Anatilimnocola floriformis: one gene and its partner. The protein of the gene in region 2 binds, or shares a complex with, the protein of the main gene of each other region. Links are inferred from orthologs where the notes say so. Each region holds a gene or a part of one and is shown on either strand. Other genes may lie near its edges.

The links.
Region 1: the proteins of M9Q49_RS27165 (region 2) and M9Q49_RS05465 are in contact, whole or in part, in a crystal structure (PDB 5UE9), measured with the Lactococcus lactis proteins. The link is inferred for Anatilimnocola floriformis from one-to-one orthologs. Residues at the interface, in WP_025017116.1 of Lactococcus lactis: Gly25, Phe27, Phe29, Glu32, Tyr33, Lys35, Tyr36, Lys48, Phe56, Thr60, Pro61, Arg62, Val63, Ala64, Glu65, Thr66, Ala67, Ser68, Gly69, Met70, Ile74, Gln77, Pro223, Glu251, Phe274, Ala275, Pro277, Phe278; in WP_023189152.1 of Lactococcus lactis: Leu4, Gln5, Ala47, Ser48, Met49, Leu50, Leu51, Arg52, Arg53, Met95, Leu98, Arg223, Met224, Ala225, Cys226, Ile228, Gly229, Ala230, Cys231, Tyr232, Ala233, Val235, Glu236, His237, Asn243, His244, Ala245, Lys247, Glu250.

The regions. Positions count from the first base shown.
Region 1 is NZ_JAMLFW010000001.1:1,314,103-1,329,371, reverse strand. The notes cover bases 8,031-10,829. They hold M9Q49_RS05465 (dihydroorotate dehydrogenase electron transfer subunit), read right to left. Parts: upstream 9,966-10,829; coding sequence 9,096-9,965; downstream 8,031-9,095. Other genes in these bases: M9Q49_RS05460 (pseudouridine synthase), read right to left, coding at 9,968-10,829; M9Q49_RS05470 (polyphosphate polymerase domain-containing protein), read right to left, coding at 8,082-8,933; M9Q49_RS05475 (DUF4956 domain-containing protein), read right to left, coding at 8,031-8,047. Also shown: M9Q49_RS05515 (cytochrome b N-terminal domain-containing protein), read left to right, coding at 1-900; M9Q49_RS05510 (hypothetical protein), read left to right, coding at 1,053-1,499; M9Q49_RS05500 (DUF1570 domain-containing protein), read right to left, coding at 2,470-3,531; M9Q49_RS05495 (hypothetical protein), read right to left, coding at 3,618-4,094; M9Q49_RS05490 (Nif3-like dinuclear metal center hexameric protein), read right to left, coding at 4,167-4,961; M9Q49_RS05485 (DNA alkylation repair protein), read right to left, coding at 4,961-5,713; M9Q49_RS05480 (APC family permease), read right to left, coding at 5,710-7,272; more of M9Q49_RS05475, read right to left, coding at 7,358-8,030; more of M9Q49_RS05460, read right to left, coding at 10,830-11,809; M9Q49_RS05455 (hypothetical protein), read left to right, coding at 12,208-13,224; M9Q49_RS05450 (hypothetical protein), read right to left, coding at 13,391-14,698; M9Q49_RS05445 (hypothetical protein), read left to right, coding at 14,857-15,269.
Region 2 is NZ_JAMLFW010000002.1:602,104-617,523, reverse strand. Bases 5,501-8,450 are described here. They hold M9Q49_RS27165 (dihydroorotate dehydrogenase), read left to right. Parts: upstream 5,501-6,491; coding sequence 6,492-7,409; downstream 7,410-8,450. Other genes in these bases: trpS (tryptophan--tRNA ligase), read left to right, coding at 7,499-8,450; M9Q49_RS27170 (hypothetical protein), read left to right, coding at 6,107-6,325; M9Q49_RS27175 (HU family DNA-binding protein), read left to right, coding at 5,639-6,022. Also shown: M9Q49_RS27195 (P-II family nitrogen regulator), read right to left, coding at 1-287; M9Q49_RS27190 (ammonium transporter), read right to left, coding at 687-2,198; M9Q49_RS27185 (porin), read right to left, coding at 2,715-4,079; M9Q49_RS27180 (TlpA family protein disulfide reductase), read right to left, coding at 4,522-5,103; more of trpS, read left to right, coding at 8,451-8,464; M9Q49_RS27155 (hypothetical protein), read right to left, coding at 8,502-8,705; M9Q49_RS27150 (creatininase family protein), read left to right, coding at 9,096-9,965; M9Q49_RS27145 (armadillo/beta-catenin-like repeat-containing protein), read right to left, coding at 10,034-11,182; M9Q49_RS27140 (hypothetical protein), read right to left, coding at 11,213-11,581; M9Q49_RS27135 (hypothetical protein), read right to left, coding at 11,722-12,045; M9Q49_RS27130 (hypothetical protein), read right to left, coding at 12,132-12,716; M9Q49_RS27125 (hypothetical protein), read right to left, coding at 12,975-13,226; M9Q49_RS27120 (SWIM zinc finger family protein), read right to left, coding at 13,454-15,420.

The DNA of each region.
Region 1 (15,269 bases), on a different replicon or contig from region 2:
TTCTATCAAAATCAGAACGACCGCATGCCACAGTTCGCCAAGAACATTGACGAACCGCACAAGAACAGCGTCAGCATTCGCGAGTTGTCGTTGATCGTGGCTTGGTTGCGCGGCGATTATTACGATCCCGCCGACACACAGCCGCGGTTGCCGCCAACGGAAGAGTATGCCCGCCGCGTCGTTCGTGAGTCGATGCTGGGTGAAAAGAGTCGCGAGCTCACCATCGTCGGTGCTGAACGCCTCAAAGCAACGTCAGACGATCAAGCCCGACAGCTGTTCGTTGCCAATTGCTCGCAGTGCCACAGCCGCAGCGATGCCACGGGCGGCGGCATCGTCGCCAAACGGCCAACCGCGCCAAACTTGCAGGCCTTTGGTTCGCGCGAATGGCTGACCGGTTTGTTAGATCCTAAGCAGATAGCCAGCGATCGGTACTTCGGCAAAACGAAGCACAAGCAAGGCGACATGGTGAACTTCGTCCGCGACAACTTCTCCGAACTCGATGAAGAAGGCAAGAAAGCAGTCACCGACATCATCGCCACGCTGTCCGCCGAAGCGAACCTGCCGGCCCAAGCTGCCGCCGACAAGGCCGCGACCGACGATGGCTCGATCATGCGTGGCCGAACCGCATTTGCGACCAGCTTTGCCTCGTCCTCGTGCGTCGACTGCCACAAGTTCCACGACAAGGGGGACGTCGGCGCTGCTCCTGATCTCACCGGCTGGGCTTCGCAAGAATGGCTGGAGCGGTTCATCGCCGATCCGGGCCATGCCGATCTCTATGGCGACAACAACGACCGGATGCCGCGGTTCGCCAAGAGTGGACCAGGCGTCAAACCGGCGCTGCTGTCGAAGCCCGAGATCACGTTGCTCGCCAAGTGGCTACGCGGCGAGGTATTGGACTAAATCATTCGCTTCGAGGGCCACGAGCCTCGCGGTCTGACCGCTGCAGAATGCGACAATTCTGTTTTTCGCACACTTTTAGCTATTCTTTATTTGACACTCCCGCGTACACTGGGGAACACGTTAGCACCGTCGTTCCGCACCGGGAGTTGTCTGTGAGTCCGCAGTTCCAAGCTTGGGTTCTGTCCATCAGTTTGGCTTTGCTGCTCGGTTGCAGCGGGCAGCGCACGGCGCCCCCCGATGAAGTCTCGATCAAGGCCCTGACGATTCAGTACGGCCGCTTCTTCCAGACACATCAAGGCAAACCGCCAGCGAACGAAGCCGAATTCAAAGCGTTTGTGGAAAAGGTTCCGGCGGCAGAACTGGCGGCGCAAGGTTGCTCGGATCCAACCAAGCTTTGGACATCGGCCCGCGACGGCCAGCCGTATGTCGTGACGTATGGCGCGGCCAGCAATCCCTCGGGGCCGTCAGGCCCGGTCGTGATCTACGAGAAAGCTGGCGCCGGCGGTCGGCGGTTTGTCGGCACTTCGCTCGGCAATGTCGAGGAAGTCGACGACGCCCGCTTTCGCGAACTCGTCCCCAATCCGATTTCAACACCCTAACTCACTAACCTCGATCGACCTCTCCCATGAAGCGTTCAGCCTTTACTCTCGTCGAACTGCTCGTTGTGATTGCGATTATCGGCGTGTTAGTCGCGCTCTTGCTCCCTGCCGTACAGGCGGCGCGAATCCGCACGGCGAACTCAGTGCATCAATAACCTGAAGCAGGTCGGCCTCGCGGTGCACAACCACGTCGATACCTTCGGTGTGTTTCCGACCGGCGGCAACACTCCCTGGCCCGTCGTGAGCGACTATTTCTCCAACGGCGGCAGCGGCGCACCCTATGGCCCCGACAAGCAGGGCATGGGCTGGGGTTATCAAATCCTTCCCTTCCTCGAGAAGGACGCCATCTATCGAATGCGCACACAAGGCGAAATCGATAACGCGTTCGTCAAGGAATACTTTTGCCCGTCACGCCGGCCGAAGGCTTTCTACACGGGCACGCAGCGTTATCTGGGCGACTATGCTGCTTCCACGCCGCTAGTTCCCGGACTCAGCGATGTCGATTCTCTCTGGCAAAACCAAACGTCGGGCACGTGGTCGGTGCCGGGCAGCAAAGAGTGGCTGGGAGTGATCATCCGCTCAAGTTGGTTCGGCAATGCCGATCCTGGCTCAATGAAAGCGATGGGTTTTCGCGGTATCGAAGACGGTACGAGCAGCACCCTGATGATCAGCGAGAAACGACTCAAGCCCGAGAACTATCAAACGGGCGACTGGCATGACGACCGCGGCTGGAGCGATGGTTGGGACCCCGATGTGATTCGTTGCACGGGTTCGGCGCTCGGTCCCGACAAGCGGGTGTCCAACGGCGGACCAAGCGAAGTGGGTTACATGTTCGGTTCGGCGCACCCTGGCGGCGTGAACGCACTCCTGGCGGATGGCTCGGTACGGGTTGTGGTTTACACAATCGATCCCATCATGTGGGATCGCTTTGGCAATCGGGCCGACGGTAATCCACTCAATCTGCCGTAGCTTATTTAATTGCCGCGATGTGCCGCAGCAGTCGCACGTTGAGCATTTCCCAGTTGTTGCCAAAGATCTCGGTGAAATCACGCACGCGCTGCGGCTGCGAATAGTCTTCGAACGACTTCACCGCCGCCGTCTTCTGCAGGTATTGAAAATACTTCTTCGGCTCGGTCTCGCTGAGGAAAAAAGTCAGAGCCCAAGCCTCGGCATATGCGCCTTGCACATCGCCATAAAAGGCCCGATCAGACGAGACCAGTTCCGGCAGTGCGGAGCTTTTTCGCCGTGGCAAGTAACGGCGGAATGATTCGAGTTGGCCGCGATTCACGCGATCGGCCACCGCAGTGAACTGTCGCGAGTTCCACACGCCGCGGGCTTCGAACAGCGTGCCAAGCCCCTCGGCAACCCAGCGCGGCGTTTGACCGAAGCGGTTGTGCAAGCCGCCGTTGAACGCGGCTTGGTGCAGGGCTTCGTGAATGATCGTCTCGGCGTTGGTCGTCCAATCGACATTGCTTCGCCCTGCGGTAATGTCGTACATGGCGATGCGATTGGTGGCCGGCGAATAATAACCCAGCATGCCCGCCGACGCGTGGTTGCCTTCGGTCGTGGCATAGCGGGCGAAATCGTTCTGCGTAGCGAAGACGATTGCCACCAGCGGAAAGCGAGGTTCCGGCGTCTTCAGGCCGCGGGCGGCAAAATAATGCGAGAACGATCGCTGCAGCGCTTCGAAGCGCGGCGCCCACACATCCTGCTGACCGGCAGGGTGTACCACGAGAAACTTGCCACCGCCGGAAACTTCAAAGCGGCTGCCAAATTCTCGCAGCAATTGGCCACGCATCTCCGCCGCGGTGAAGCTGCGAAATTTTCCTTCCGCCGCCGCGTAGTCATTGGCTTGATCGGGCGCGAACTCAAGCAATCGGCCGCTGCGAGTGAGAAAGAATACTTGCTTCGCGTTGTAGCGCAACGGAGTTCCTTCGAACTCCAAGCCATCGATCGACAACCGGAACAACGGTTCCTGCGCAGCAGCGCCGCAGACAAAAGTGAGCAGCAAGATAAAGGTTAGTGCGCGCATCGGTTCCTCTTTAGAAACCTAGCTTGCACTCAGGAAAGCGATCGGTGCAATCATGCGGTTTGTGACGATTGCAGGCCGGCGGCAGCTTACAAATACATCCCCAAAAACCCGCCCTGCTCATCGCTCTGAGCCTGCAACTTGGCGATCCGATCTTTCGCTTTCTGCAGATCGCCTGCTTCGATGTAGCGATCAAACTCGACGAGGACGGCTGGCTTGACGCATTGCTCAAACCATTTCACGACCGGAGCCGTGAGCCAATCGCAGGTCTCGCGGATGAGTTCGATCTGCAGATCGGCTTGCGCGGCCCGCTCGTCTTTGGCGTCCGTCAGCAGCGTTCCCAACCAACGAAACTCGATCGTGCCGAGGTTTTCGCGATTGGTCAGGTGAAACTTGCACTCGGCGTTGTACAGGTAATACGAGTTGTGCGAGCCGTGTTTATCGATGGCTTGCTTGATAAGTTCGCACCGCCGCTGATAGACGGGCGAGGCATCGATCGGAATATCGAGCCGCGTAATCGTCCGCAGCGGCAGGCAATCAAACGAAATTTCCACCCAACGGTTCATCGACGGCATCCTTGGCGACTCGTAACTTAGCTTCCACGATTATTTCCGCCCGCTCGCACTTCCGCGAGAGGGTTAGCCGATCCATCGCAGCGGATCGGCCTCCGCCTTGCTCGGCCAGATCGTCAAATTTGGAAACGGTTTGCTCAATACTTCGGCCAGGCGTTCACAGGCAAAACGTTCACTGGCAAAGTGACCTGGCAGGAGCAAATTCATGCTGGTCGCCTCCGCTTCGAGACAAGTATGAAACTGCGTCTCACCAGTAACGAGCGTATCGCAACCGGCCCGCGCGGCATCGGCCAAAAAACTCCCCGCGCTGCCGCAAGCAACGGCGATGGTTTGCACGCGCGCGTCATCGGCGCCAACGGCATGCAGACCTTGGATCTTCAAAAAACTCCGCAACTTTGCGGCTAGCTCGCGCAACGGAATCGCTGCCGGCAACTTGCCATAACGGCCCGATCCCAAACCAGCGGGATCGTTCTTGGCCGCGACTAGCGGTTGGATTTGCTGCAGCCCCAACCCTTCGGCGAGCTGCTGATTGATGCCCGCCGCCGCGGAGTCGAAGGCCGTGTGCGGGCTGTAGATCGCCACGCCCGCGCGGACCAATTGCCATAACAGGCGAGTGGGTGTTTGTTCGGTCGTCAGGCGTTTGAGCGCATGAAAGGGGAGGGGATGATGAGTCACAATCAGCTCAGCCCGCTCACGAATCGCTTCGGCAGCGCTGGCCGGAGTGATCGTGAGGCAGGTCATGATTTTTGTGACCGGCTGCTGCGGATCGCCAGCGAGCAGACCGACGTTATCCCACTCCGCCGCGAGTCGCCGCGGCGCGAAGGTTTCCAGAAAATCACTAATGTCGGCGATCGTGGTCATTAGCACCTGCACGTCTTCTTCTTTTTTCCAAGCGTTCCCCGGGCGTGCATTTTAGCGATGTATTCGGGCGCGAACGGCACTTGGCAAGAAGTATCGCCCATGTCGACCTCGACGACGCCAATCTCCTTCGCCACTTTTTGCGCCGTTGCGGTTAGCGGCCGCAGGTAACTACCACAGGCGATGACGAAGTTATTCATCGCGCTACGCACGCGGTTTGGCTGCCGATGGATGGTTTTCTGCACCCGCTCGAGCAACGTTTGCAATGCATCGAAATCGAGTTCTTCATCGGCCTTCACGGCGACGAGGTTGCTGAGTGTGGTCCAGCCGCATGCCGCGGTCTTCTCGTCCTTTTTATCGATCCACTTCTGCGCCAGTTCCCAGCCATGTGGACCATCCGCGGCGACCCACGGCACGGTGAATTCGCTGAGCATCGACCACGACGCTGCATCGAGCCACTTTTGCAGATCGGTTTTCGTCATCTGCGATTCATCAGCAATCAGACCCGCGAGATACATCGCATCGGAAATGCCGGTGGCGTACAACTCATTCGCCAGCTCGTAGTTCTTCTTGATCCGCTTTTGGATCGGCTTCATGTCCGAAATGCGAGTGCCGAAGAACGGTTCCTGCGCGCCGTGCTTCAGCAGGACACTCTTTATCTTTGGATCGCCGAGTTTGCGCAGCTCTTCGACGATCGCAGCAGCCGATTCTTCTTTGGCTGGCTTCGCCGATTTGGGTGCGGCTTTCTTCTTCATGGCGCCGTGCTCGTTTCCGGCTTGGCTACGAGAAAGTAAACCACCACGCCCGCGAGAATCAGCAGACTGCCGGCAGCGGTTTGCGGCAGGTAATCGAGGAGCAAACTGACTAGCGCCGCAGCGAAGACCAGCAAGTAGAACGCCGGCGTGATCGGATAGCCCCACGTTTTGTACGGACGCGGGCGATCTGGCATCTTGCGCCGCAAGACAAAGACCGCGCCAACCGCCATCGCGTAAAAAATCTGCCCGCCGAAGATCACGAACGCGGTGAGTGCATCGAACGCTTCGGCTGGGCCTTTGTTCTTAGGAATGAAGGCAGCTTTAAACCAGTTCGTTAGGCTGAATGTCGGCGGTTCTGTGGGCGCTGCCTCGTCGACAGCAGTAGTGACAACGGGTTCAGCCGGAGTCGCTGACGGCGCGGTCCACGCATAAGCGCCGATGATGAGCACCAAGGACCAGGCCATTTGCGCGAGGACTGCATTCGCCGGCGTTTGAAAGCGAGGATGCACTTTTCGAATCGCGGCAGGGAAGAGCTTGTCGCGGGCCATCGCAAAATAGATTCGCGGTCCCGCGAGCAGATTGGAATTGAGCGCCCCGAAGGCTGAGATCATCACGCACGCCGAAGCGAGCCAGCGGCCGCCCGTGCCGAGCAGTTGAAACGAGACTTCTGACGCAACCTTCGTGTCCTTCGCCGCGACGGCGGACATCGGCAGCACGAGGTGATAACAGGCGTTCGCTCCGAGGTAAACGATGATCACGATCATTACGCCGACAGTGAGCGCGATCGGGACGTTCTTTTGCGGCTCGCGAACTTCTTCCGCCACCGGGCCGATGTTGATCCAGCCGTCGTACGGCCAGAAGACGAGGATCATCGCCACGCCCATCGCCCGCCAGAAGTTCAGCGACACATTCGCGGGCATGATCGGCTCGAGGTTTTTCACATCGGCTTTCAGCAGCACAAACGGCGCGACGATCAGGAAGATCAGAAAAGCTACCTTCACGACGCTGGTCACGTTTTGCACCCAGGCAGCCCAGCGCGTGCCGATGACATTGATGATCGAGACGATGAAGGTCAGCAGCAGCGCGCACATCGCTTGCATGCCGTGCGACAACGGCACGTGGACTGCGAGCCAATCAGGCAGATAGTCGCTGAGCTTCAGCGAATTCAGCAGTTCATCGCCATAGAGGACCGTCGCACACGCCAGCGCGCCGAGCGAGCCGGTGCGAATGATCCAGAACTCCGTCCAGCCCCAAAGGAACGCCGGCAAGCGACCATAGGCTTCGCGCAGATAAACATAAGGGCCGCCGGCTTGCGGCAGCATGGCGGCGAGTTCCGCTAGCGCCAACGCGCCGCAAAGAGTAACCAGGCCGACGATAATCCAGATCGCCATGATCGGCCCAAAGCTGCCGAGCTGAGCAGCGACGGGCTGGGCCTTGAGAAAAATACCGCTGCCGATGATCGAACCGATGACCACCGTAATGGCATCGAACCGCCCGAGGACGCGGGGCAGGGTTTGCACATCGGGATCGAGAAGGGGCTGCTGGGCGGGCTTCGTCATGGTCTTCTCTGGTGATGGCCTGTTGTCGGCCGGTGGAACCAGAGGCAGCATATCGCAAACGGCTGCGGCAAGCGACTGCGCAAAATTAGTCGTCGCGGACGTGCTTGCGGAACTGCACCTGCTGCACACCTTCCACTTGGTTTAGCTTCGTCACCAGCGTTGCCGGCGAGACATCAGGCCGCATCTGCAAACGATATTCGACGTCGACGGCGGCGCCTTGCTTGGCTGTTTCGACGCTCGTCATTTCCCGCTTCGTGGTCACTTCGGCGATGACCGGTTCGAGCGAAGTTTCGGGGTTGCGACCGAGGCCGAGGCGAATGTGCAGCACGGCGACTCCCGTCGTCACATTCACGGATGGGAAGTAGCGAAAGATGGTCGCAGCGACTGACACGCCCAGCCAGCACATGGCAGCGACAATCGGTTGCCCAGCGCCCACGGCCATGCCAACGGCCACAGCAAAGATGACGTAGGCCACATCCTGCGTGTCCTGCATCACCGTGCGAAAGCGGACGATGGAAAGCGCGCCAACGAGTCCGAACGCACGGGCTGCATTATCGCCGATCACTTGCGTGACCATGGCGATAAGAATGGTCATCAGCACTAGCGTGCCGGGAAACGTCGTGCCCGTGAGCGAATTGCGCCGGCCCCAGGCATACGCCACGGCCACCAACCAGCCGGCGAGAAAGGCGAGAACGAGTCGCGCGAGGATCGAATCCCACGGGAGGAGATTCTTCGACTCTTCGGCGAATAATGCGTGGTGCAGCCAGGTTCCCATGGAGCAATGATTTCCAATCCAGACGTTTTAGAAATCAGGCCACGGCCCGGGAATCGCCATCTTCTGACGACGCTTCTTCCTGTCCGCCCGGCACCACCCAGGTTTGCATGCAAGTGCGAAACTTGCTGACCTTGAGAGGCTCCAGCGCGAAGTCGCTCATGATTCCCTTGAAGAGCGAGGGAAGTGACGTGGGATACTTCAACTCGAGAATGCACAGGCCGCTGAGCCGTTGCAGGCCCTCTAGCGAACCACGGGGCACGTCCCAGGTATTCACATCCAGATCGCGCAGGCCACAACCGCCAATGGCGCGGTCGAGCGTCATGCGAATCGGCCCTTCGGGCGTGAGGCCGACGCGGGCAAAGCGTTCGTAAGTGACCGAGCAGACGGGCTGCAGTTGGCGCAATGCCACGCGGCGGCGGAACCAATGTCCCGACCAGTGCTCCGGCGGCGCCGATTGATAGACGCAGGCCAGCTCACTTTCGCTGATCGCGGTGCGGCGTTTTTTCACGCGGCCGCGGACCTTGGCTTTACGTTCGAGCCAGATGGTGTCTTCGTTGCCATAACGGCGCAGACGATACTTCCGCGTGCGGAGCGCTCCGGCCCGCCCAAAAACGCCGAGGGCGGGTGTATCGAGGTACACGCTGTGTACGGGATAGAGCTCGCGCTCGTCGCACGCAGCAACTGGGTCGCGCGACATGTGGACACGAGCCCAGTCCTTTACGAGTTCGGCCGTGGCCTCACCCAGCAGGAATTTGATCTCGTATTGTCCAAACCGATGGTCAGCCCGGCGAACGGGCGTCGGCATCGAGTTTGCCGCTGCATCGCGCTGTGCATCCTTGCCGCCATGGCGGTCTTCACTCCGCGCTGGCTCCGCGTTCCCGTGCATTGTCACCTCGGTGGGCTTTCTTCTGGCTGCTAAGGGGGTGCGTCTTTTCGTCGCGAACTCTGATCAACCTAGTGTAATTGGTCGCAACCTCTGATTCTGTTTCATCGGAACACATTTCTGCAAGCTTTTTTGCTGTCATTGCGGCAGAATCTGTTCGCTCCCTTACCATTCGATGCAAGCTGCGTCGAAGACAGGTCCCTCAACGCAGGTACGGCGATAGTCACTCGTGCCATCTTCTTCCTTGATCCGGGCCACGCAGGTAAAGCAGATTCCCACGCCGCAGGCCATCGGTGTTTCTAATGAAACCTGACAGGGAACCTGATGTTCCGCGGCGATGTGGGCCACGGCTTCCATCATCGGTTCGGGGCCGCAACAAACGATCCGCGGCGTGCCGGAATTTTCTTTCAGCACGTCACGTAACAAATCCGTCACAAAGCCCTTCCTGCCGTGGCTGCCGTCATCGGTCGCCAGGCGGACATCCACTCCCAAGCCGACAAAATCGTCAACACCGGCAAAATAGTCCTTCGTCCGCGCTCCGTAGCAAAAGGTGACGCGATTGGCCCGCGGCACCGCCCGCTGCGCGAGACCGTACCGAGTTTTGCCCAAGTACTCTTTGGCCAATGCGAGAAATGGCGTTTGTCCGATGCCGCCAGCGACCATGATGAGATGATCGGTGGGCGTGGGAAGAAAGCCATTGCCGAGCGGGCCCCAAACTTCCAACGTTTGCCCCGGCAGAAAATTGCACAGCCGCGAAGTCAGCTTGCCTTTGACGAGATAAACGACATCGACGTCGCGCGGCTGACCATCGGTGCCGGCGGTCACGTCGTACACGGCCAGCGGTCGACCGAGGAGCGGATCGTTGTATCCGGCGAGTCGCAGCATGACGAACTGGCCCGGCGTGACGCGGCGCGCAAGCTCTGGAAAGCGAAACCGAACCCGCCAGGTATCTCGCGCGAGTTCGACATTCTCGATGATCTCTGCCGCTGCAGAAACCGCCTGGTCGGCGAGATACGGTGCGTGCGCCGAACTCATTATTAACCGCGGCCTTTCTTCTTAATCCGTTTGCCGAAGATGGTCTTCGCGCCGCGGCCGCCACCACCGCCACCTTCGAACTTCTTACCTTTGCCAAAACTCTTGCCCGGATATTTACCCCGTGCGCCACGATCTTCCTGCGGACGATTCGGCACGAGCTTGCCGGGACGACGAGGCTTGCCGGTTTGCGAATCGCGTGGATCACGTTCGTCACGGCCTCGTTCATCGCGACCGCGGCCACGGCCTTCACCGCCGCGACCTTCGGCACTGCGACGTTCTTCGGCGCGGCGGTTGCCAGCTTCGATTCGCTCCTCGTGCGTCATGCGATGCTTTTGGCCACGGCGGAACGATTGGCCGACTCCAGTTTGCTCTTCACCGCGACGGCGATGGCTGGTGCGTGGTTCGGCGCGGAGAGGGCGATCGCCCTTGGCAGCAGGTGCTCTGCCTGCAGGCCCGCGACCGGCAGGGGCCCGGCTGGCGGGAGCTCGACCAGCGGGTGACTTCGGGCCTTGGGGCTTCGAAGCGGGTGGCTTGAATGACGAGCGCTGCTCGCGCACTTTGCGCGACTGCAGCGGCGGTGGACCTTCTTCATCGAAATCGAGCACATCGCCGCGCGGAGCCGGACCAGAACGAGGCGGCCGGCCGTCGTCCTTGATCTCTTCGCGGATGTAAGTCTGCTCGATCAGATCTTCATCGTCATCGCCGAAGTCGTCATCATCGAGGTCATCGTCTTCCCCCAGATCCTCTTCCTCCAGGTCGCCGTCTTCGTCTTCGCCGTTGAGCAGTTCTTCGAAGTCATCTTCCATGTCCTCGAAGTCTTCGCCGGCCAGAACTCGATCGGCAATTTCTTTCGCCGTCAAAGGTTTCGGCTTAGTTGGGTCAGCTGCGATCTTCGCAGGAGTCGCTCCACTCTTTGCGGGAGCTGCGGCGTTCTTCGCCGGAGCCACCTTTTTTGGCCGTGCTACGCGGACTTCCTCGGCAGCTTCTTCTTGCGGAGCAGCTTCGGCTTCACGCGGCGGTGGCTTCTTTTTGTCCTTGCGCTTCTTGCGAGTGATGGCCAGCAGACCATCGATCTCGCCTTGAGTCAGCTTCCGCCATTCGCCTTCTTCCAATGCGCCGAGCTTGAGATCGCCGACGGCGATACGTTTCAGGCGGATGACCTTGTGGCCAACCTTGGCGAGAACGCGACGGATTTCGCGGTTACGGCCTTCATCGAGCACGATCAGCAAATCGGCGCTTTGTTTGTGTCGGCTTTTAACCGTGACCGATTCAACCTTGCAAAAACCTTCGGCCAGGTGCACGCCGCGGCGGAGCTTGGCAAGTTCCTCGGGACCAGGCCGACCAGCGACGCGCACGATGTAGGTCTTCTCGACACCGTAGCGAGGATGCGTGATGTGGTTCGAAAAATTGCCGTCGTTGGTGAGCAGGATCAAACCTTCGCTCGCGCGATCGAGGCGGCCCACGGCGAAGACCCGCTCGTTATCGGGAACCAGATCGATCACCCGCGTCCGGCCCGAGGGGTCGAAGTTTGTGCAGACGACGTCCATCGGCTTATTGAGCGCGTAATAGACGCGCTTCGGCTGCTTGAGCGCTTCGCCATCGACACGAATTTCTTGGGCGACCGGATCGACCCGAGTGCCGAGCTCGGTGACCACTTTGCGGTCGACCTCGACGCGACCTTCGCGGATCAATTCTTCGCAGTCACGGCGGCTAGCGACTCCTGCCGCTGCCAGCACTTTCTGCAGGCGTTCGCTCCCCGACTCTCCACGACCGGCGTCGGACTGTTGCCCCGCGCGTGATGAACCAGATGACTTGGAGGATTTGTGGCGACGCTGGCGTGTCATGACAGTACTACTTCTCGCTGCGATTACGCAGGTTCTCACTGCGAATACGCAGATTTATCGCTGCGAATGTGCAGGAATAACGGCTGCGGAAGCGCAGACGGCAAACTACTAGTTTACTTAACGACAGAGCTAGCGGTCAGGGGGTTTGCGGTTTGCTGGCGTGGCTTTCAGCAGTTCGGTTTCAGAAATGTAAAGCACCCTGCTAAGCCCTGCGGGCGGATTTCAATTGCCACAAGCCGGGTCGCTGGTTGTACCGATGAATCGTGTGCTGCCGATCGTTCCGTCGCAGTACTAGATGCTGCGAATATGCAGTCCCGCCGGCTCGGCTTGCCATTGCACCGCCTCACTGCAAACGGCAACCGCCCACCTTGTTCGTCGCCTTACCAGGATGGACGCCCATGCCCGTCTCGCGCCGTCGTTTTCTGTTGGGTTCTGCCGCAGCCATTGCCGCGGGAAGTCTTGCCGGGAGCCAGGTGCTGGCCGAACCGCGCGTCCCCGTCGGCACCGAACTGCCGAAGCAGTCGACGCAAGGCGTCGTGGTTCCTGGCAGCGGCCAGCGCGTGCCGAACACCGGCGATGATTTCGAAGACGCCGAGTGGATCTATTGGCCGCAACATCCCAAGAGCAGCTACAACATCGACGAACAAATCCGCGCTCCCGGCGGCATGAGCAAGAACGGCAAATGGGTCGAGGCAGCCAAGCGCGGCACGCCCGACGTCGTCAAGCGCGTTCCCACTCCGCCGGGCGGCATCCCGGGAAGCAAAGGCGCGCTGATGATGCAAACGCTCTACAGCGGCGTACCAGGCCGCCTGAGCAACGCCGATCAGCAAGACGACCTGCTGCAAGACGTGAAAGGGCGATTCGGCAGCGATATCCCCGTGTCGTGGACGCCGAACTGCACCGTGCGAGTCTGGGTGCCGCCAGCCGACAAATGGGAAATGCGCTACGACTACAGCTTCGGCTTTCGCGCGGGCTTGATGGGCCAAACGCCGAAAGGGAAGAGCGATGAATTCTGGCCGGGCATCTTTCTCGAACAGCAGTTCGATTTGAAGAATGGCGAGAAGCACTCCTTCGTCCGTGCTCGCATCCGCGGCGACGAATGGGGCCGCGACCTTCCCGGCCCAGCGTACGAATGCGAAAGCTGGATCACAATGGGCATGAGCTTCACGCCCGATGGCCGCTGCCACTTCTTTTGCAAGGGAGGCGTCGAAGACCTCACCATCAAAGATCACTTCGGCAGCTGGTACAGCTACAACTGGCGAGCCCACACCTTCCTGGCTTACTTCTTCAACATCATGAACCGCGACGACGGCCGCTCGCTCTCGTCGCCATGGATCATCGATGACCCTGCGCTCTACGCCGCCACCGCGCCGCTGCAACGTAGTGCAACTCGACCGGGCTTGGGTGCGAAGTAACAGTTTCAAAAAGGCGTTATGCAATAACGCTGCCCTCACTCCCTCGCCCCGGTACTCCGGGGAGAGGGCCGGGGTGAGGGGCCGAAGCTCAATCAAACCCGACTTCGAATCGCCCGAACTCAACGCCGAACCGCCGTTCCCCCCGAGTTACTACGCGCATCGTTTCTTACTCCTTTGACCTCGCCTGCTTCAACCCGCGATCCTTCGGCAACGCCGTGAGGCTATCGAGCCGGGCGAGGCCGATCCACGGATCTTTAGGGTCATAGTTGAAAATCTGCGAATAAACGAAGTCGTTCAGCAGCATTAACTGCGTCGGCTGAGGTCCACCAACTGCAAACTGCTTGTAGTCGTCGTCAAAGACCGAAGCATTCGGATCGCGAATGGGATTCATGTGTCGCAGCGCCGCGTAACGGCCGCAGTACTCGTTGTAGATCGTGTCAGCCTGCAAAGCAGGTTGTATGCAAGCGAGCAACGTGTGCATCGCCCGTTCGTCCCCTCCCTTGCTGAACGCGTAATCTAAATCGGCCGTGGGTTGAGAATTGCCGGTGGGACGCGTTCTTTCCCGACCGTAGCGCTCGGCTACTATGGCTTCTCGCTTCACCAAGGTTCGGCTCGCCTTGCTCAACTCAGAGTACTCTGGATGAAACGAGGCCACCGCTTCCCAGAAACTGGGCGGTGGTGGCGGCACGTACCCGATGCTCTCGGGCGGTGCGTCGGCTTTACTAATTTCTCGCAACACCTCCTGATACTTGACGAGGTCTGCCTTCCAAGCCGTCTGCAAGTCTTCTATTTGTTGCAGTTGATACTTCGTAATCTCCGCTTTCGCATCTTTAGACCGCATCGACCTTTGAGCGGACGCTTCCGCTTTGAGCAAACGCGTAACGAAGGGGATGGGGCCATACAAACCTGGAAAGACATCAACGACCTCGCCAGTCGGGAGCACCACATAGTGGACGCTGTTGCCCGTGATCGTCCGCTCGACTTTTCTGCCGTCGCCAAGATCGATCGTGATCTTCGGCACGGGACGCACAGAAGTCCAAGTGAGAACAAATCGGTCATGCAGTAGTTGGCGGACCTTGTCGTCGGGGTAGAGCAAGATGCGAAAGTAACGGCTGTTTGCGCAGCTGAGTTCCTCGTCGAGCTTGCCGAGCAGCCGCAGCGCGAGGATGGGCTTTCCTTGCTCCTTCGCAACACGATTCGCTTCTGCTTCGTCGGTGTACCAATACAATCCCGATTCGTGCGCGTAGCGAGCAGCGGCTACGGCGTCGATCGTGTCATCGATCGCAGTCCTGTCCTGATTGGTTGCAGCTAACTTCTCCCGCTCCTGCATCAACCGATCAACTGCCGCCGGCCCTTCCTTTCGCCACGCCTTGATTTGCTCCGCCGAAGGTTTCTGCGGAATCGATTCTTCAGCGACGAGGGGCACTGAAACGGCCAGAAAAACGAATCCTGCCATTCCCCATGCAAGACGCATATCAGCCTCCTTGATGTCGCCGCGTTTCCACTGGGCGATATCCTAAATCCGCGGACTGCGGACTCGCAATGTAGTAGGAACATTCTTGCGAGCTCAGGCTTTTCGCAGGTACCATTTCACCTGCCTAATTTGCAGTAAATCTATCGGGCGAGTTTTCCATGCGACATCAAATCGCGGGCCATCCGGCGAGTTGGCTATTGCTGGTACGAATTCTGGTCGGCCTGTTGGTCATTGGCGCGGTGGCCGCATTGGTTGGCGGAATCATTCCGCTGGGCATCCTCTTGCTGGTTGGCACGGCGGTGCTGGCCGGCGTTGTCGAAACGCATGCAGCCCTGGTGCGCGGGCAACGCGCGTGGATCGAAGTCTTGCCGGCCGGAATGAAGTACAGCGATCGCCAAGGCGAACGCGAGATTCAGGATTACGAAATCGTGTCGCTGGCGTTCGCCATCACGCCGCAGTATTCCAACGGGCACCCGAATGGTTACTTGCGCACCTGCCGATTGTGGACGGCCGACGAGCGGGTGCTCGAGCTAAAAAACAAATACGCCAACGGCGAAGCCGATCCGCTGGG
Region 2 (15,420 bases):
ACGAAGATCTTACCGTCGCCGATTTCTCCTTTTTCGCCGGTGCGGCCACCCTTGATGATGGCATCGATCGTGGGCTGCACGAAGTCGTCGTTGACGGCGATTTGCAGTTGCACTTTGCGGAGCAAGTTCACTTTGTATTCATGGCCGCGGTAGAGTTCGGTCTGTCCCTTCTGGCGACCGAAGCCTTGGCAGTCGAGCACGGTGAGGCGAAAGACTTCGACCTCGGTGAGGGCGGCTTTGACTTCTTCGAGCTTGCTCGGCTGAATGATGGCGATGATGAGTTTCATGATTCATTGTCGCCTTTCGCTCCGCGAAAGGGCGCGTCTTCAATGGATGGTAACACAGCGCCTTTGACATACCTTCAAGTGGTTGCCGGCAAAGACGTGTTCTTTCGCGGAGCGAAAGGCGACAATGGAATCTAGTTTGGCGTTGCCCGGGCAGCAAGAGTGCTGCAGAACTCCGCTCTTGATTCGCTGCGCACTTCGGGCTGTTCACGAAAAGTGGGCCAGAAAAAACACCCCGGCTCGGGCAAGCGAGGCGGACGCTTACCCGAGCCATGCGGGGTATCCTTCTGGCCCAGGCAAGGCCGAAGTGCATTCAACTTGATCGTTTGATTTAGACCCGACCGTTGTCCGAGGGCCTGCCTGCGCGGAGACGTGGCAGCCCTCGGACAACCGGGTAGGGTACTAACTTGATTCCGTGATCGGCTCCGTTCTCGGCCGGACCGTCACCGCGCCGTAGCGCGGCAAGCGAGCCTGGCTGCTGCCAAAACTGCTGTTCACCGAATCGAGGGCCACGACATTCGCCGGGTAGGCGTACATGCCGTGTTCACACATATCGAGACCGGCCAGTTCTTCGTCCGCGTCGACACGGAGAAGACCGACGGCTTTCAAGATTGAGAAGAGTGCGAGCGAAGTTGTCAGCGCCCAAATGGCGAAGACTGCTGTGCCAGCCAATTGCGTGGTCAGGTTGGCGCCTTCGCCAAACAGTCCCGTGGCAATGCCGGCCCACACACCACACAGGCCGTGCACCGGAAAGGCGCCGACCGGATCATCGATTTGCAGTTTGTCGAGAAGCAACACACCCGCAATCACCACTACACCAGCGACGCCGCCGATGGCCAGCGATTCGAAATGAGTTACGATGTTGCAGCTCGCCGTTATGCCGACCAAGCCGGCCAAGCCACCATTCAAAGCAAACGTGAGATCGGATTTGCCGAACAGCGACCAGCCGACCAGCATCGCGATCAGTGCACCCGCACAGCCAGCGAGAGTTGTGTTCACGGCGATCAAGGCCAGCATCTGAGTGTTCGAGGTGCCGGTGAAGGCCACCTGGCTGCCAGGATTAAATCCGTACCAGCCAATCATCAGGATGAACACGCCGAGGGCGACGTAAGGCAGATTGTGTCCCGGCATGGCGACCGGCTTGCCATCGACATACCGGCCTAAGCGCGGTCCCAAGGCAATCGCACCCGCGAGGCCTGCAAAACCACCTACCGTGTGTACGACGAGCGAACCAGCGAAATCAATGAAGCCGAGATCATTCAGCCAGCCCTTGCCCCAATGCCACATACCGCAGACCGGATAGATGAAACCCGAGATGGCGGCGGTGTAGATCAGGTAAGCGGGAAACTGAATGCGGCCAGCGACCGAGCCCGACACGATGGTCGCAGCTGTCGCAGCGAAGGCCACCTGAAACAGGAAGTCGATGTTGGAGTCGAGCGGATGCGGCGTTTCGGCCGTGGGCGCCTGGTTGGGATCTTGAGGACCAATGCCGACCTGAGCAAAGCCGAAGACATTGGGAATGATGTGCGTCGTCGCGTCCGGCCCGGGATACATAATGCCGTAACCGACAAGGAAGAACAGCAACGCACCCACTACAAAGTCCATGTAGTTCTTGAACATGATGTTCGTGGCGTTCTTGCTGGCGTTGAGCCCGGTCTCGACCAGGGCAAAACCGGCCTGCATGAAGATCACCAGGACCGCACAGAAGAAGAGCGTGATGTTGTCGACGGCGTAGGTAACTTCCGTCAGACTCACTCGGCCTTCGGCAGCCGTCGGCGATTCAATCTTCAGGACCTCTGGTTTCACTGTCTCTGGGGCAGCGACTTGTCCAACCGCAACCGTGCAGCAGAGCAAAGCTCCGCACAGGGCTAGGGCTGGCAGCATGCCGGGCCAAAAAGAGTGACTGAAGTTCATCGCGCTCGCCTGGTGTGAATGCGAGCGACAACGCCGGCGATATGATTTCGCCCTTGTCCGCCCACAAGACCGGACGGCATAAAGCAAGGGCCGTGCCAGCACCCTGCAGTCATTTCGGGCAATTGCTGACGGGATCGTTAAGCTATTGCCGCAGCAGCAGTTAGCGATTTGCTGCGAAGTGCATTAGCAGCGGCTGGTTAGGAATTGCCAGTTCGCGATGCCTAAAGCCTGGGCAAGCGCGGCCCGACGCTTGGGCAGAATCTGTCGGCGGTTTGCTTCAGAGGCTCGGGAGAATTTCCCGGTCGACCGCAGTGAACCAAAACGATGTCCGCGGCCGGAAAATACTCTCGACCCTTGAGGCTGCCAAGAAACGCCGCTCGCCGCAGAACCCAAGGGTTCCACGGCGGGCGGTTGTTTTCCAGGTATCCGGCAGCTGATGTTGGCTGCTCAGCTGCCGGCCCCCCAATTTTTAAATCGGGCCGCCTTCAGCCTGCGTTTCCGCAGCGAACGTTTCGACTACCACAGGTAGATGAAGTCGAGAGCGAACAACGTTTGATCCGAGCGAGTGCCATCGCCGTAGGGTTCGAGACCCGGGGTCGTCGGCGACACGCCATCGAACTTGTCGTAGCGAATTTCGCCACGAACCGTCAGGTTTGCCGACGGGGTCCAGTTCAGGCCCACAGCAACATCGTAGAAGTTGCCAGCGAAGCCTTGGCCCAGGATCGGGTTGCCCGCATCGGGACGAAGACCGGTCACGCGGACGCCATCGTCATCGCGGAACCATTCGCCACGGATACCGGCCTTCCAGCAATCGTTGATCTTGTAGAACAAGTACTGGTTGATGCCGTACCACTCGGCCGACAGGGCTTGACCCCGGTTGGCGTTGAGTTGCGAGGCATAGTCGTGCTGGAAGATGTACTGCCAGCAAGTGTTGATGTTGTAGGTATAAACCAAGCTGTGCATGTACCGCTTGGTGTAAACCGTCACATCGTCAGCAACAGGTTCGTTGCCATAGATGATGTTGAAGGCCAGCGTGTCTTGCTCGCCAGTCCAGACGAAGCCGGCGATCACCGACGCATCGTCACGAACGCGGTTGAAAGCATCCCAACCGTTCACGAGACCGTAGTTCAGCGTGATCTCGTCGCTCCACTTGTAGGCGCCCAAAGCACCCCAGTGGGTGAAGGGTTCGCCGTACTGCATCGTGTAAGCGTGCGAGTAGAAGAAGTTGCCGTTCGCAGGCACCACTTCGTATCCGATCGGCGTGTAGAAGTGGCCGATCTTGATCGAGTTATTGACGTTGCCCACTTCAGCATACAACTGCGGAATGGCCAGACCATAGAACGGGCTGCCGTTCCACTTCGGCGCACCGGCGAGGTCGGTTTCCCAACCGTTCGATTGCGTGAAGATGTAGTCCGTGCCGTACAGCACGTCGATGCGGCCACCCCAGTTCCAGCAGCAGCTCTCGCGATCGATTTTCTTTTCGCCGATCGCGTAGAACTGATTCAACATCGCTTCGTTGCGATCGTTGAACGTCACTGGGCCGTTGTAGCGGCTCGGCGGGCTGTCGGGGTTGCCGGTGATACCACCGTTGACGAACCCATACAGGTTCCAACCGCATTCCTTTTGGCAGAACAAGTGCCAAGGATCGCAGGTGGCTTCTTCTTCGGCAGGCGCTTCAGCAACAGCGGCAGCAGCCGGAGCCATGGGTGTTTCCACCATGGGGGCCGGCGGCGGCTTGTCGCTGGGCGACTGTTCGGGTTGATAGAAGTAATCGTTCGACACTTGACGAACGGGTTGTTGCCCATACGTTTGGGCAGAGGCATTACCAGTGTAAATGCCCCAAGCAATCGCCATCGCGAAAGCCAGCTTCGACAATTTCATTTTGAGACTCCCCAGTCCATGAGGAAACGGTTGCAAAGAGCGCGATGAACGGCGCAGTCCATCACGCCAAACAGGTAGGGCCAACAGGCGGGTGCTGAGAATCCTTGGCAAGGAATTGGAAGGGCAAACCGTCGCCTAATCCCAGCACTGTTGATATCGGTACCGTCGCGCCGTAACGTGCAAGACATTCACGCGATAAACGTGGTAGAAACCGCGAATTGAACGGCAATCTGCGAAACCTTGCCGCATGTTCCGCGCATGCCGGCGGCACGATCGTTACAGTCTCACATCAGTCGAGCAGCGGTCTCTTACAAACCAGTCAGGAACGCGCGAGAACCACCGACTCGAGCGCGTGTGACGATTCTGCTAGCATCGCCATTGACCTCTCACCACCGTCCCTGCGGCGGGGTTCACCGGCTTTTGCACTACTTCGCAGTGCCGCCTACTTCTCTGCCAGCAGCTCTTTCACCTTGGCATCGAGATCTTTGGGCGCCGCATCCCACTTCGCCCGCAGTTTTCCCTGCTTGTCGTAGAGGCGGAAGTGAGGAACCAGGTCGATGCCGAACTTTTCAAACGCTTCGGTGCCGGGATCATAAGAGCAGATCAAATTCTCGAAGCCGACCCGCTCCTTGGCGAGAAAGCGGCGGACCTTCTCTTCTTCGCTCGCGGCATCGAACGACACGGCGATCGTCGTCAGCCCCTGGCCCTGATATTTGTCATGGGTCTCGACCGTGTGCGGAAAGAACTCGACGCACGGCTCGCACCAGGTCGCCCAGTAATCGACGAAGACCACCTTTCCCTTGTGCGCGGCAATCATGGCTGCCAGTTCCGTTTCGTCGCCGACTTTCACCGCGATCGTCGCTGGCTCAAAGGTTGCGGCCGCCGAACTGGTGCTAGCTGGCGCTCCTGGCAGCGAAGCATTCCGCACGCGCGGCGGCACCTTCACCACCTCTGCTTCGCAGCCGGTAAAGAGAAGAACGACGACTAACAGGCACGGAGTGACAAAGTAGAGGGAATTGCGCACGGCGGGCTCCTTGGAGGAGTGGTAATCATGACGCATCAGCGGCGGAAGACAAGTCTTTCGTAGGACGGATGTGCTCGGGTGGGCGAGGCTCTCGCCGAGCCGCGCCGGTCGAAGGCGATCGCCATCTGCCATTGCTTGTCACCTCAACGGCTCGGCGGGAGCCTCGCCCTCCCGTTAAACCCGTATCTGCAACCACTTACGACTTTTCCGCCTGCAGAGCCTATTCTGCTTGCGAGATTTTTTCCGATTGCATTGGAGTTTGCCGCCCCTGGATTCCGATAACTGGTGGCACAGGAAAACGCGCTGCGTGCGCCTTTCGTGTGGGAAGTGTGTGTCGGGCTAGCGTACCAGTAAAAACGAGGGCCAAACGGACGGAACAAGCGGTTTTAGCGACACCTTATAATAGAGGTTACGGCTGCTGCGAGATTCCGGACGCTTGACTCTAGTACTTACGCCACCTACACTTGGAACGTTCTCAAGCAACATCAGGTTGCCGCAAGATGTTTCGCTGCCCCACGTGGGAGGAGTGCCTGTCGTGACCAAAAAAGAGATCGTGAAGACGATTTCCGAAGAGATTGGCCTGACTCAGCTGAAGACGAAAGAGATCGTCCAAAAGACGTTCGACGCGATCGTTGAAGCTCTGGTCGAGGAACGGCGGATTGAACTCCGCAACTTCGGGGTCTTTGAGGTCAAGAAGCGGGCCGCTCGCAAAGCACGTAATCCTCGCACCGGTACGCGGGTCGACGTTCCCACCAAGTTCGTCGTAACCTTCAAGCCCGGTAAGGAGATGGAAGAAAAGGTCAGGCTGCTGGAAGAACGCGAAGCCGCCCGCGAAGGGAGCAACGGTACGCCAACTTCTGACTCGCCGGCCCCGCCCAATCCGGGTGCGGCTGGTCCTGACCCAGGTGGTGGATCCTAAGAACGAGCGCGGTCGCTAATCCCGACTTGTTACGCAAAATCAAATCACGCAAGGGATTGCGGTCACACTCACGGAGGAGTTGTCATGCGGAAATGGATTCTGGGAGCGATCATCACAGTGAGCCTGGCCGGCAACGTCGGCTGCTTTCTGCCGATCTATTCGGGTGACCCGGCCGTCCGTACCCGCCAGTTGATCTTCACGTCGGAAAACTTCCGACAGATCACTGAGGAATGGGAGCGGATCTGGTTTACCGATCAGCCGAGCCACCTCACGCCCCACCGCGTTCACGGCGGCGTGATCTAAGCCCTCTGCTGTCAGCGGCAGACCGCCGGTCCCTTTCACGGAGCGGCGGGTAGCTATAGACTCGCAGTCTGCGGCTTCGCAGCAACTATCTGCGTACTCGCAGCAAAAAGTAGTCCCCGCGTTTTGTTCGCGGGGTGACGTCGTTTCTTGATTTGTTAGCGCCGCCGTGTCTTTACCTGATTTGACCGTTTCGCTGGGGCGACTTTCGCTCCGCAACCCCATCCTGACTGCCTCGGGCACGTTCGGCTACGCCCGCGAAATGGCATCGCTCGTCGACTTCAATCAGCTCGGCGGCATTCTGCCCAAGACCATCACGATGGCTGCTCGCGAGGGAAACAAACCCTGGCGCACCGTCGAAACCGCCGCCGGCCTGCTCAATTCCATCGGCCTCGATAATGATGGCTTCGATGCGTTCCTTGCCAATCACTGGCCGTACCTGCAAACGCTGCCGACCGCCGTGGTGGTGAGCATCGCCGGCGCTTCGCAGGATGAGTTCGTCGAGATGGCCGAGCGCCTTGCTCAGCAACCCAACGTCGCCGCCGTTGAGCTCAACATCAGCTGCCCGAACGTCGCCCACGGCACCGACTTCGCCGCCAATGGCGAGACCTGTTACAAGCTGGTCTCTGCCGTGCGCGAACGCTGCTCGCTGCCGATCCTCGCCAAGCTCACTCCGAACGTGACGCGGATCGTCGACATTGCCAAAGCAGCCAGCGACGGCGGCGCCGATGCCCTGTGCCTCGTGAACACGGTGCTGGGGATGGCTGTCAATTGGAAGAAACGCCGGCCGATGCTCGGCAACATCGTCGGTGGTCTCAGCGGCCCGGCGATCAAACCGATCGCCCTCCGCTGCGTCTACCAAGTCGCCAGTGCCGTGAAGACGCCGATCATCGGCATCGGCGGCATCGCGACCATCGATGACGTGATGGAGTTCCTTGTTACCGGCGCGACTGCGGTCCAAATCGGCACGGCGAACTATTACGATCCGACCGTTTCGCAAAAACTGGCCGCCGCGCTCCCTGCCGCCCTGGCGGAACTCGGAGCCAGTAGCGTTCGCGAAATCGTCGGCACTTTGCAAACCAAGTAACAAAACCGTAGCGGGATTCGCCAGAATTCCGATCTCGGCCACTTCAAACCGCGTCTGAATTCTGGCGAATTCAGCTACAGTAAATTCCCATGCGCGTTCTCTCCGGAATCCAACCGACTGGTCGCTTTCACTGGGGTAATTACTTCGGCGCCATCCGCCAGTACATCGACCTCCAGCACGGCAACGAAGCCTATTACTTCATCGCCAACCTCCACGCGCTCACGACGGTCCGCGATCCGAAGGTCCTGCAGCAAAACACGCTCGATGCTGCGCTCGATCTTCTGGCGCTCGGTCTCGATCCAGCGAAAGCCGCGCTCTTCGTGCAGTCGGACGTGCCGGAAGTGACCGAGCTCACCTGGCTCCTCATGTCGATCACGCCGATGGGCTTGCTCGAGCGCTGCCATTCCTACAAAGACAAGGCCGCCCGCGGCATCGCTGCCGATGCCGGCCTGTTTACGTATCCCGTGCTGATGTCGGCCGACATTTTGATCTACGACTCCGAAGTCGTGCCGGTCGGCGCCGATCAGATCCAGCACATCGAAGTGGCTCGTGATATCGCCGGAAGCTTCAATCATCTCTTCGGCGAAACCTTCGTTCTGCCGAAGTACAAAGTCCTCGAGTCGTCGGCCAAGGTCCCCGGCCTCGACGGCGAAAAGATGTCGAAGAGCTACAGCAATACGATCGAGCTCTTCGAACCGGTCGGCCCCGCTCGCAAAAAGATCATGCGGATCACCACCGACAGCCGGCCGATGGAAGATCCCAAGCCGGACTACGAAAACGACCACCTCTACCAGCTCTTTTCGCTCTTTGCGACGGAAGCCGAGCGGCAAGAGATGGCCGCCCTCTATCTCCGCGGCAACTTCGGCTATGGCACGGTGAAAAAAGCCCTCGCCGATGCCGCCGAGAAGTTCTTTGCCGAGGCTCGCGCCAAGCGCGAAGCGCTGGCGGCCAATCCGGCTCAGGTTGCGGAGATTCTCCGCGAGGGCGCGGCTCGTGCTCGGAAGAAGGCCCGAGAGGTTCTCGATCGGGCCAAGAAGGCTTGCGGAATTTCGTAGCGGCAGCTGGCCGCTACGATAGCTTAAGCTGGGCAGACTACTTCGGCTTCGGCTTGCTCGAGATGCGGCCGAGGGCGGGCTGGATGGGGCGGGTGTAGGGCGATTTGGCGACGAGCTCGCGGAGCGAGCGGGTGAGCGCGAGGTCGAATTCGACGAACGCGTTCAGATCCACGGCAATTCGGCCGCGGGCCGAATTGTGGCACAACACCAAGTGCAGTTCCGGCTCTGGGCCAGTTTTCATGGGCGGAAACCTTTGCCTCAATTTGCGAAACAAACGGGGCCGCTTTGCTCGCTGTTCTCGAGCAAACCTCCCTGCGGCAAAAACGGAGTCAGGCCGAATAACGAGACCGAACTCTACCGGTTATTCGTACCAACCCTCGCGATATTATTCCGACGCTGCAAAACCCCCTAAGGTTCGCGAGGGCCGATTTCGGGTTACCGCAATCCAGAGAGGGAGGTGAGGTGCGGGAGGCGGGATGCGAGATGCGAGAGAAGTACAGCAGCAATCCAATTCCGAATTTGTTTGCTGGCGATAGCAGCACTGATACACTCCCAGCAGTCTTTTTCCTCGCATCCCGCATCCCGCATCCCTCTCGCCTCTCGTCCCCCGTCTCTCTCCCCCGAGCCCCCAATGTCCCGTGCCCTCACCGAATATCGTTACGAAAAGCTCACTTGGCCAGAGATCAACGATGCCGTCGACGAAGGGCAGGTTTGCATCCTCCCTTGCGGCGCGGTCGAGCAACACGGCCCGCACTTGCCGCTCGATGTCGACTTGGTTTGCCCCGGCGGGATTGCAAAAGGAGCCGGCCTCGAGATCCCCAGCAAGCTGAAGGTGCTGCCAATTGTGGCCTATGGCTACACCGGCCATGTGATGGATTTTCCGGGGACCATCAATAACGACTTCGAGCACTTCATGCATCACGTGCTCGATATCACGAAGAGCCTTGCCTATCACGGCTTCAAAAAGATCATCCTGCTGAACGGCCATGGTTCGAACATGCCGAACCTCGACTTGGTCGCCCGCCGCACCAATCTCGAAACCGACGCCGAATGCGTTTGCACGGCTTGGTGGAACCTGCTGACCGTCGACAAGGAATTTCTGCCCCGCTGGCGACAGAGCAAATTCCCCGGCGGCTGTGCCCATGCCTGCGAGCTCGAAACGTCTCTCTACATGTACCTCGATGGCGACAACGTGCGCCGCGACCTGATCAAGAACGGCGAGATCAGCTTCAATACCGACAACAGCCCGTTCACTTGGGTCGATCTCTTCGGCGCCGGCCCCGCCACGGTCGTTTCCTGGACCAGCAGCTACAGCGAAACCGGCGTCCTCGGCGAAGCCGAACTCGCCACTCCCGAGAAAGGCCGTCAGGCCTACGAAGAAGCCGTCAAACAACTCGTCCGCTTCGTCAGCTGGTTCAAAGACCGCCCGAAGGACGTCCGCCGCGACCGCCATCGCACGCCCCCGACGATGCCAATCCCCTGGGGCCAACGGCCTGTTTAATTGTCGTCGTTTTCTTACCTCGATTCACCGAGAGCGTTGAGTGATCGGCGACAATAGGGCCGCGACGATCATCGCGCCGCCTGGATTTCTTCGATCTTGGCATCCAGCAGCAGGAATCGTTCGCGAGATTTTTCGAGATCGGCTTCCTGCATCACGGGCAAGCCATCGCCCCAAGCGCCGCCGCGCTGGTAGACGAAGCGGGGCAAATCGAACTTCCGCACCAGCTTGCCTGTCAGTCGCAAGTCTCTGCCATTCCTGAGCGACTCAGGTAGATCGGGCACCCACAGTCGAGTGCTGCCGCCCACCGTGACGCTGGGACCTAGCTTGCTGTCTTTGAAGTCGGAATGTGCGACCAGCACCACTTGCTGATCAATGAATTCCGACCAGGGATAGGCGAGCGCTTTTGCGTTTTTGGGCAGTTCGCGCGGCGGGACTTTTTCGCAGTCACGGCGGGCCATACGCAGTGAATCCGAAACGTACGTGATCAAGTTCAAGTCGTCTTTGTTCGCGAGCAACCGCTCGATGTCTGTGGGAATGGGTCCCAGTTGTGCACAACTCCGCGCGATGTTGCCGAGGGCCCAGGCGGCTCCCTGTGCAGTGCTTTCGTCTTTGTCGGTGAGAAGTTTGGTCAGGCTTCCCACGATCAGGCGATTGGTCTCTTGCGTTTCGGCGCTCGTGGCAAAGGGTTGATAGAGGAGAGAAAAGCGGGAGGCGATTCCGGCTTTATAGAGCGCGGGTGGTCCGGCCAAGATCTCAAGCAGATGGTCGTGCGATTCTCGGGCGTGGTTGGGATATTTGCAGAAGGCGATCGCCATCGCATCGAAGGCGTTGTATTGAATCGGCTCTTGATCGCGGGCGGCTTGTCGCGTGAGTCGTACCAACACCGCGTAGCGCGGCTCGTGAGTATCCCAGCCGATGCCTCGATAGGAATTCCAAAAAAGATTGTTTGCCTCGCTAACGGCTTGCCAGTTGGCTGTTGGATGCAGGTAATATTCCCACATCCGCAGCCGCGCTTCGGCAGGGGTGAGGACTCCCTTCAAATCGATGCCGACCGGATTCCAGTCTGGCCAGGCGATGGCTGACAGGCAAATGCTGCGGAAGACTGCGTTCTCACTTTCCGTGCCGAGGAGCGTGGCTTGCAGGCGAGCCTTGGGGTCTTTGATCTCCCAGATCTTGTCGACCAGCTGGATCGCTTCGACGGATGCGCGCGAAGGCAAACGCGTGATCCCTCCCGCATTTTGAAACAGCTACAGCTTGCCCTCCTTGTCGGGCGCGAAGTAGGCCAGTACCTCCATGCCGTCCTTCGGTGAAGCTTCAAACTCCCAGTTGCCACCGTAGCTGCGCGAGGAAAAAGGGACGTCGATTTCGCGTACGTCATCGGCTAGTTTGCCGCGGCGCACGACGTCGGTGATCTTCAGCTTGAACTTGAAGCCCCGCTCCGGTTGCTTTGGATCTTGTTCGTTCGGCAACTCGACTTCTTGCGGCGCGTGCAGCGTGGCGGCAACGACGGTCGCGTTGGCGGTTCGCACGTCTTCGAGCAGTACGGTGGAGCGGCCCGCGAAGGCCGGCGAATAGCAGCCGAGGCAAAGGACGACCAAGAGGATGCGCAGATACATAGAGAGACCTCGCGAGGTACGCGGCTTTTGATGAAGCCTCATCTTAGTGCATGTAGCATGTAGGCTGGAACAAACGGTACCCCGCGCTGTCCCGCCCTGCACAAGACGCCAGCCGCAAGCTAAAGATCTTGCTTAGGAATTCACTCCCCCATCGAGCCCAACGTCATCAGCAGCTCGGCCATTTCTCCGGCGGGGTGCATTTCGCCGCGGGAGCGAGCGATTTCGATGCCGGTGCGGAGGGCGGTGCGGGCTTCTTCGATTTCATCCATCCGCACAAAGAGCTGCGCGCCGCGGAGGAACGATGGCACGTGCGGGCGGGGGTCGTTCATCAGCGATTTGAAGACCTTGGCCGATTCTTCGAACAGCCCTTCGTTTTCAAACTCAATCGCCAGGCCGTAGCGCAGGAACTGATCTTCGGGTTCGTTGGCCAGCATCGATTCGATGCGTTCGCGGCGGGTGGGCATGGGCGATTCTGCGCTAAACTTAGAGATGTGCCGATCCCTCGCGAATCGGCTCTCCGCGATTTTAACACAGGGCCCTCGGCAGCGGACTACGCCGCGCGCGATTGCGGACTCACGGCGGTCAGATCGTCGAAGAGCGCTTGCAGGCAGCGGCCGTTTTTCCCCCAGTCGAACATCTGGCCAGTGACGGTGGCGACAGCGGTCACTTCGGAGATGTTTGCCGTGTGCTGGCGAATGGTGATGACCAGCGTGCCGGCGAGCGACCACATGTCGGAAGGCTGAGTCGCTTCGAGCACACAGCCGTCGCTCGCTTGCGATACACCTTGAACGACCTGGCTGCGGCGGGCCAGCGAACAAATCGTTCGCAAGATGGTTTCGCCAATCGGCGCGGCGACAAAGCCTTCGCGGCGGCGATCGGTTTTCACACCGGCCCGCGTCCAAATCAGCTGCGCGAGTTGGGCGACACCTTCCATCGAGACGACTTGCGGCAGCAACTTATCGGCGATGGAGAGAATCTTTTCGGCGCTCACCGGCTTCGTAGCTTGTCGCTCGGCCAGCGCAACAGCTTCGCGCACTTCGGGCCAAGTGACGAGCGCGGAGACACGCGACTCATACCGCCAGGCATCGACCACATCGGCGAGGGTCAACGATTCATTTACATCCGTGTCGATCATGTGAGCCTCCCGATGAGTTTCGTCAGCACGCTACAGCGTGGCGCGTTACACGCCCTTTATCGGCGTGAGGAGGAGATGATCCTAAGATTCCGATCAGAGAAAATGATCGCTCGAGGTTGGAAGAGAAGCTTCCAGAACGGTGGTGATACGGGTGCCCCATCGGGCCATCACCCCGGCCCTCTCCCCGAAGGTTCGGGGCGAAGGAGTGAACGTCGCTGACGCTCAGCTGCGTGAGAACAGCCGGCGATCGAGCACCAGTTATGCCGAGGGGCGGCGGAAATGTTGATAAGCCATCAGCACTTCATACAGATCGCTGCTGAGCGTGATTTCTTCGTCGGAGAAATCATTCAGCCACGTGCGATTGGTCCGGACGGCGTCGACGAGGAGTGGCAGCACTTCCTCGAGGGGGACCGTGACGGAATGCCGGGCGGCGGGAAGTGTTTCGGTCGCGATCGAGATCGTTTCCGCTTCTTCGGGCCCGTAATAGATGCGCAGGCGGTTCCGTGCCATGCGAAAGTCCTTCCTTGTCGTGAATCCGTTCAGGGGGAGTTGGTGGCCACCGCGACGGCTGTGCTTGCTCGTAGTTGACACTACGGTCATGACGTCATGTCATGCTGGCATGCGAGCCCATCTTGCGCAATCCGTGCGCCCTCGGGGACACCTAGCTCATGTATCGGCGACAACTTGTCGGGTTCTTCACAATTTCGGGACGGAAGGTGCTGCTAGCTTGTAGGCGGTCACGCTACTTGCCCCGCTGCCAGCGCCACCGATTCCTGCTCGGCCGCGAGTTGCAAAATAAAGTACGCCCGCAACAGCGTCGCCGCGGCCGCATGTTGAAACTCCGGCTCGGCCAATCGCGAAGTCGAAGTTAGTTGCCCATGCAGGAGTTTCAATGTGCCGGCGCAAGATCCCAAACCGAGGGCCGTGAACCGTTGCGCTATTCGCTCTAGCGTTTCATGACCTCGCCGCGCGACGAGGCCGTTCTCGACAAGTCCTTCGAGCTCCGCCTGAGCGGTGACGATCAGCCGCGAAAGGGCCGAGCCAACTCCTTGCCGTTCAAGCCCAGGCGATTCGTCTTCTTCGACATCCAGCACACCTTCTTCCGCCGCGGCTGGATCCGCCTTGGTTTTTGCGGCGGGAACTGCATTTGCCTGTGCCAGATTTAAATGAATGATTTTGTCGGGCGTGAGCAGCGAAATCGGCTGCACGACGATCGTTCCGGCGACCATTCGAATCGCGCCGAAGATACTGCAGCCGTCAGTCTCGGTGAACTTCTCCAGCAGTTCGACAGCGCCCCGCAACTCTGGCGTGAACGGCAACCAAAGCGAAAGCGGATGGCCTCGTTCATCGAGTAACGGTCGATAAAGTTCCTGCCGCAGCGAATCGAAATTCGCCGGCCCCCAGTTCGTCGGTTGAATCAGCACGAGTTCCTGATTGGCAGTGGCGCCAGTCAGGCCGCCGCCATAAATCTTGTGTACGCGCGGCGACAGCTCATTCCAATTCTTCATCACCGGCAGTTTTTCGGCGAGTGTTTTGAGCGGTGTCGGTCCGGTCACAATGGCCTGAGTCGCCGATCGGCCGGATAGTCGGCCAGTCAGATTTCGGTAAGCGTTCGTCAATCTCACTGTGCTCCGCGCTGCTTCGCTCGGCGCGCCGCAACCCGCCCAGGGGCCATCGGCGCGAAAACGACCGATGGGATCGAAGCCGGTCTGGCCGATCGGGCGCGATTCACTCCAACTTGCCCAATCCTTGGCCGACTCGTCCCAAAAATAAACCGTCACGCCGTGATAGCCACCCTTTGATCGCCACCACTGCGCACCGACGCCGGTCAAGTTGAGCTGGCCCACTTCGTAATATGTCGAGCGATGTTGGCCCACGAGCACGGGGAGTGGATTCTTCTCGAGTCCCGCTCGCAGCGCTTCTAGCCGGCACAGCCCGAGCAACACCTGCGCGGTGCTGGCCTGCGCATCGCGACGCACGACCAGTTGCATCTCTTGCGCAAGTCCAGCCAGCATTCGTTCGAGCCTCGGCAAATCGACACCATGTGCAGAAACGGCGAGAGTCACCAGTCGTTGCGCTGTCGCCGCCGATAATCGCGCGATGCCATTCGCCACCGTCTCGTGCAGCACCGCGCCGACGCTGGCGAGCACTTCGGCCCGCGTGCGCGGCGCGCCGGAAGATTCTTCAAGCAAAGTCTGCTCAACCACAATCGTTCGTTTGCCGAGCGACGCCTGATACACCAGGACCGCCGCGACGACGTGCTCGCAAACCGTCTCGGCCTGGCAGGAACAGACCATGCCGAGCAATCCGCCGCTCGCCAGCCAACGGCAGGTGAGATTGCGTGTGGGAAAGCGGATGACGAGCGCGGCTTCGGTTTCAATTTCGAAGGGCGGACTCCCGGCAAGAAACTTCTGAGCCTTCTTCAGTGTCGGCTTGCCTGCCCATTTCTGGATCTCTTCGTCCGTGGCGACGCCGATCACTTCGGCAGGGGAAAGAAGGGTTGCGGCAGTTGCGGTTGCCGCCACGTCATCGGCAAACAACTCTCCTTGCACGGGAGCATCGAGCGCCGCCAACTGCGGATCATCGCGCAAATAGAGGAGCGCAGAGAGAATATGCCGGCAAACGCCTGTCGCCGGGCAATTGCATCTGCTTTTGCTCGGCAACTCCGGCACTTCGACCGCAGCATCGGCGAATTTCAATCGCA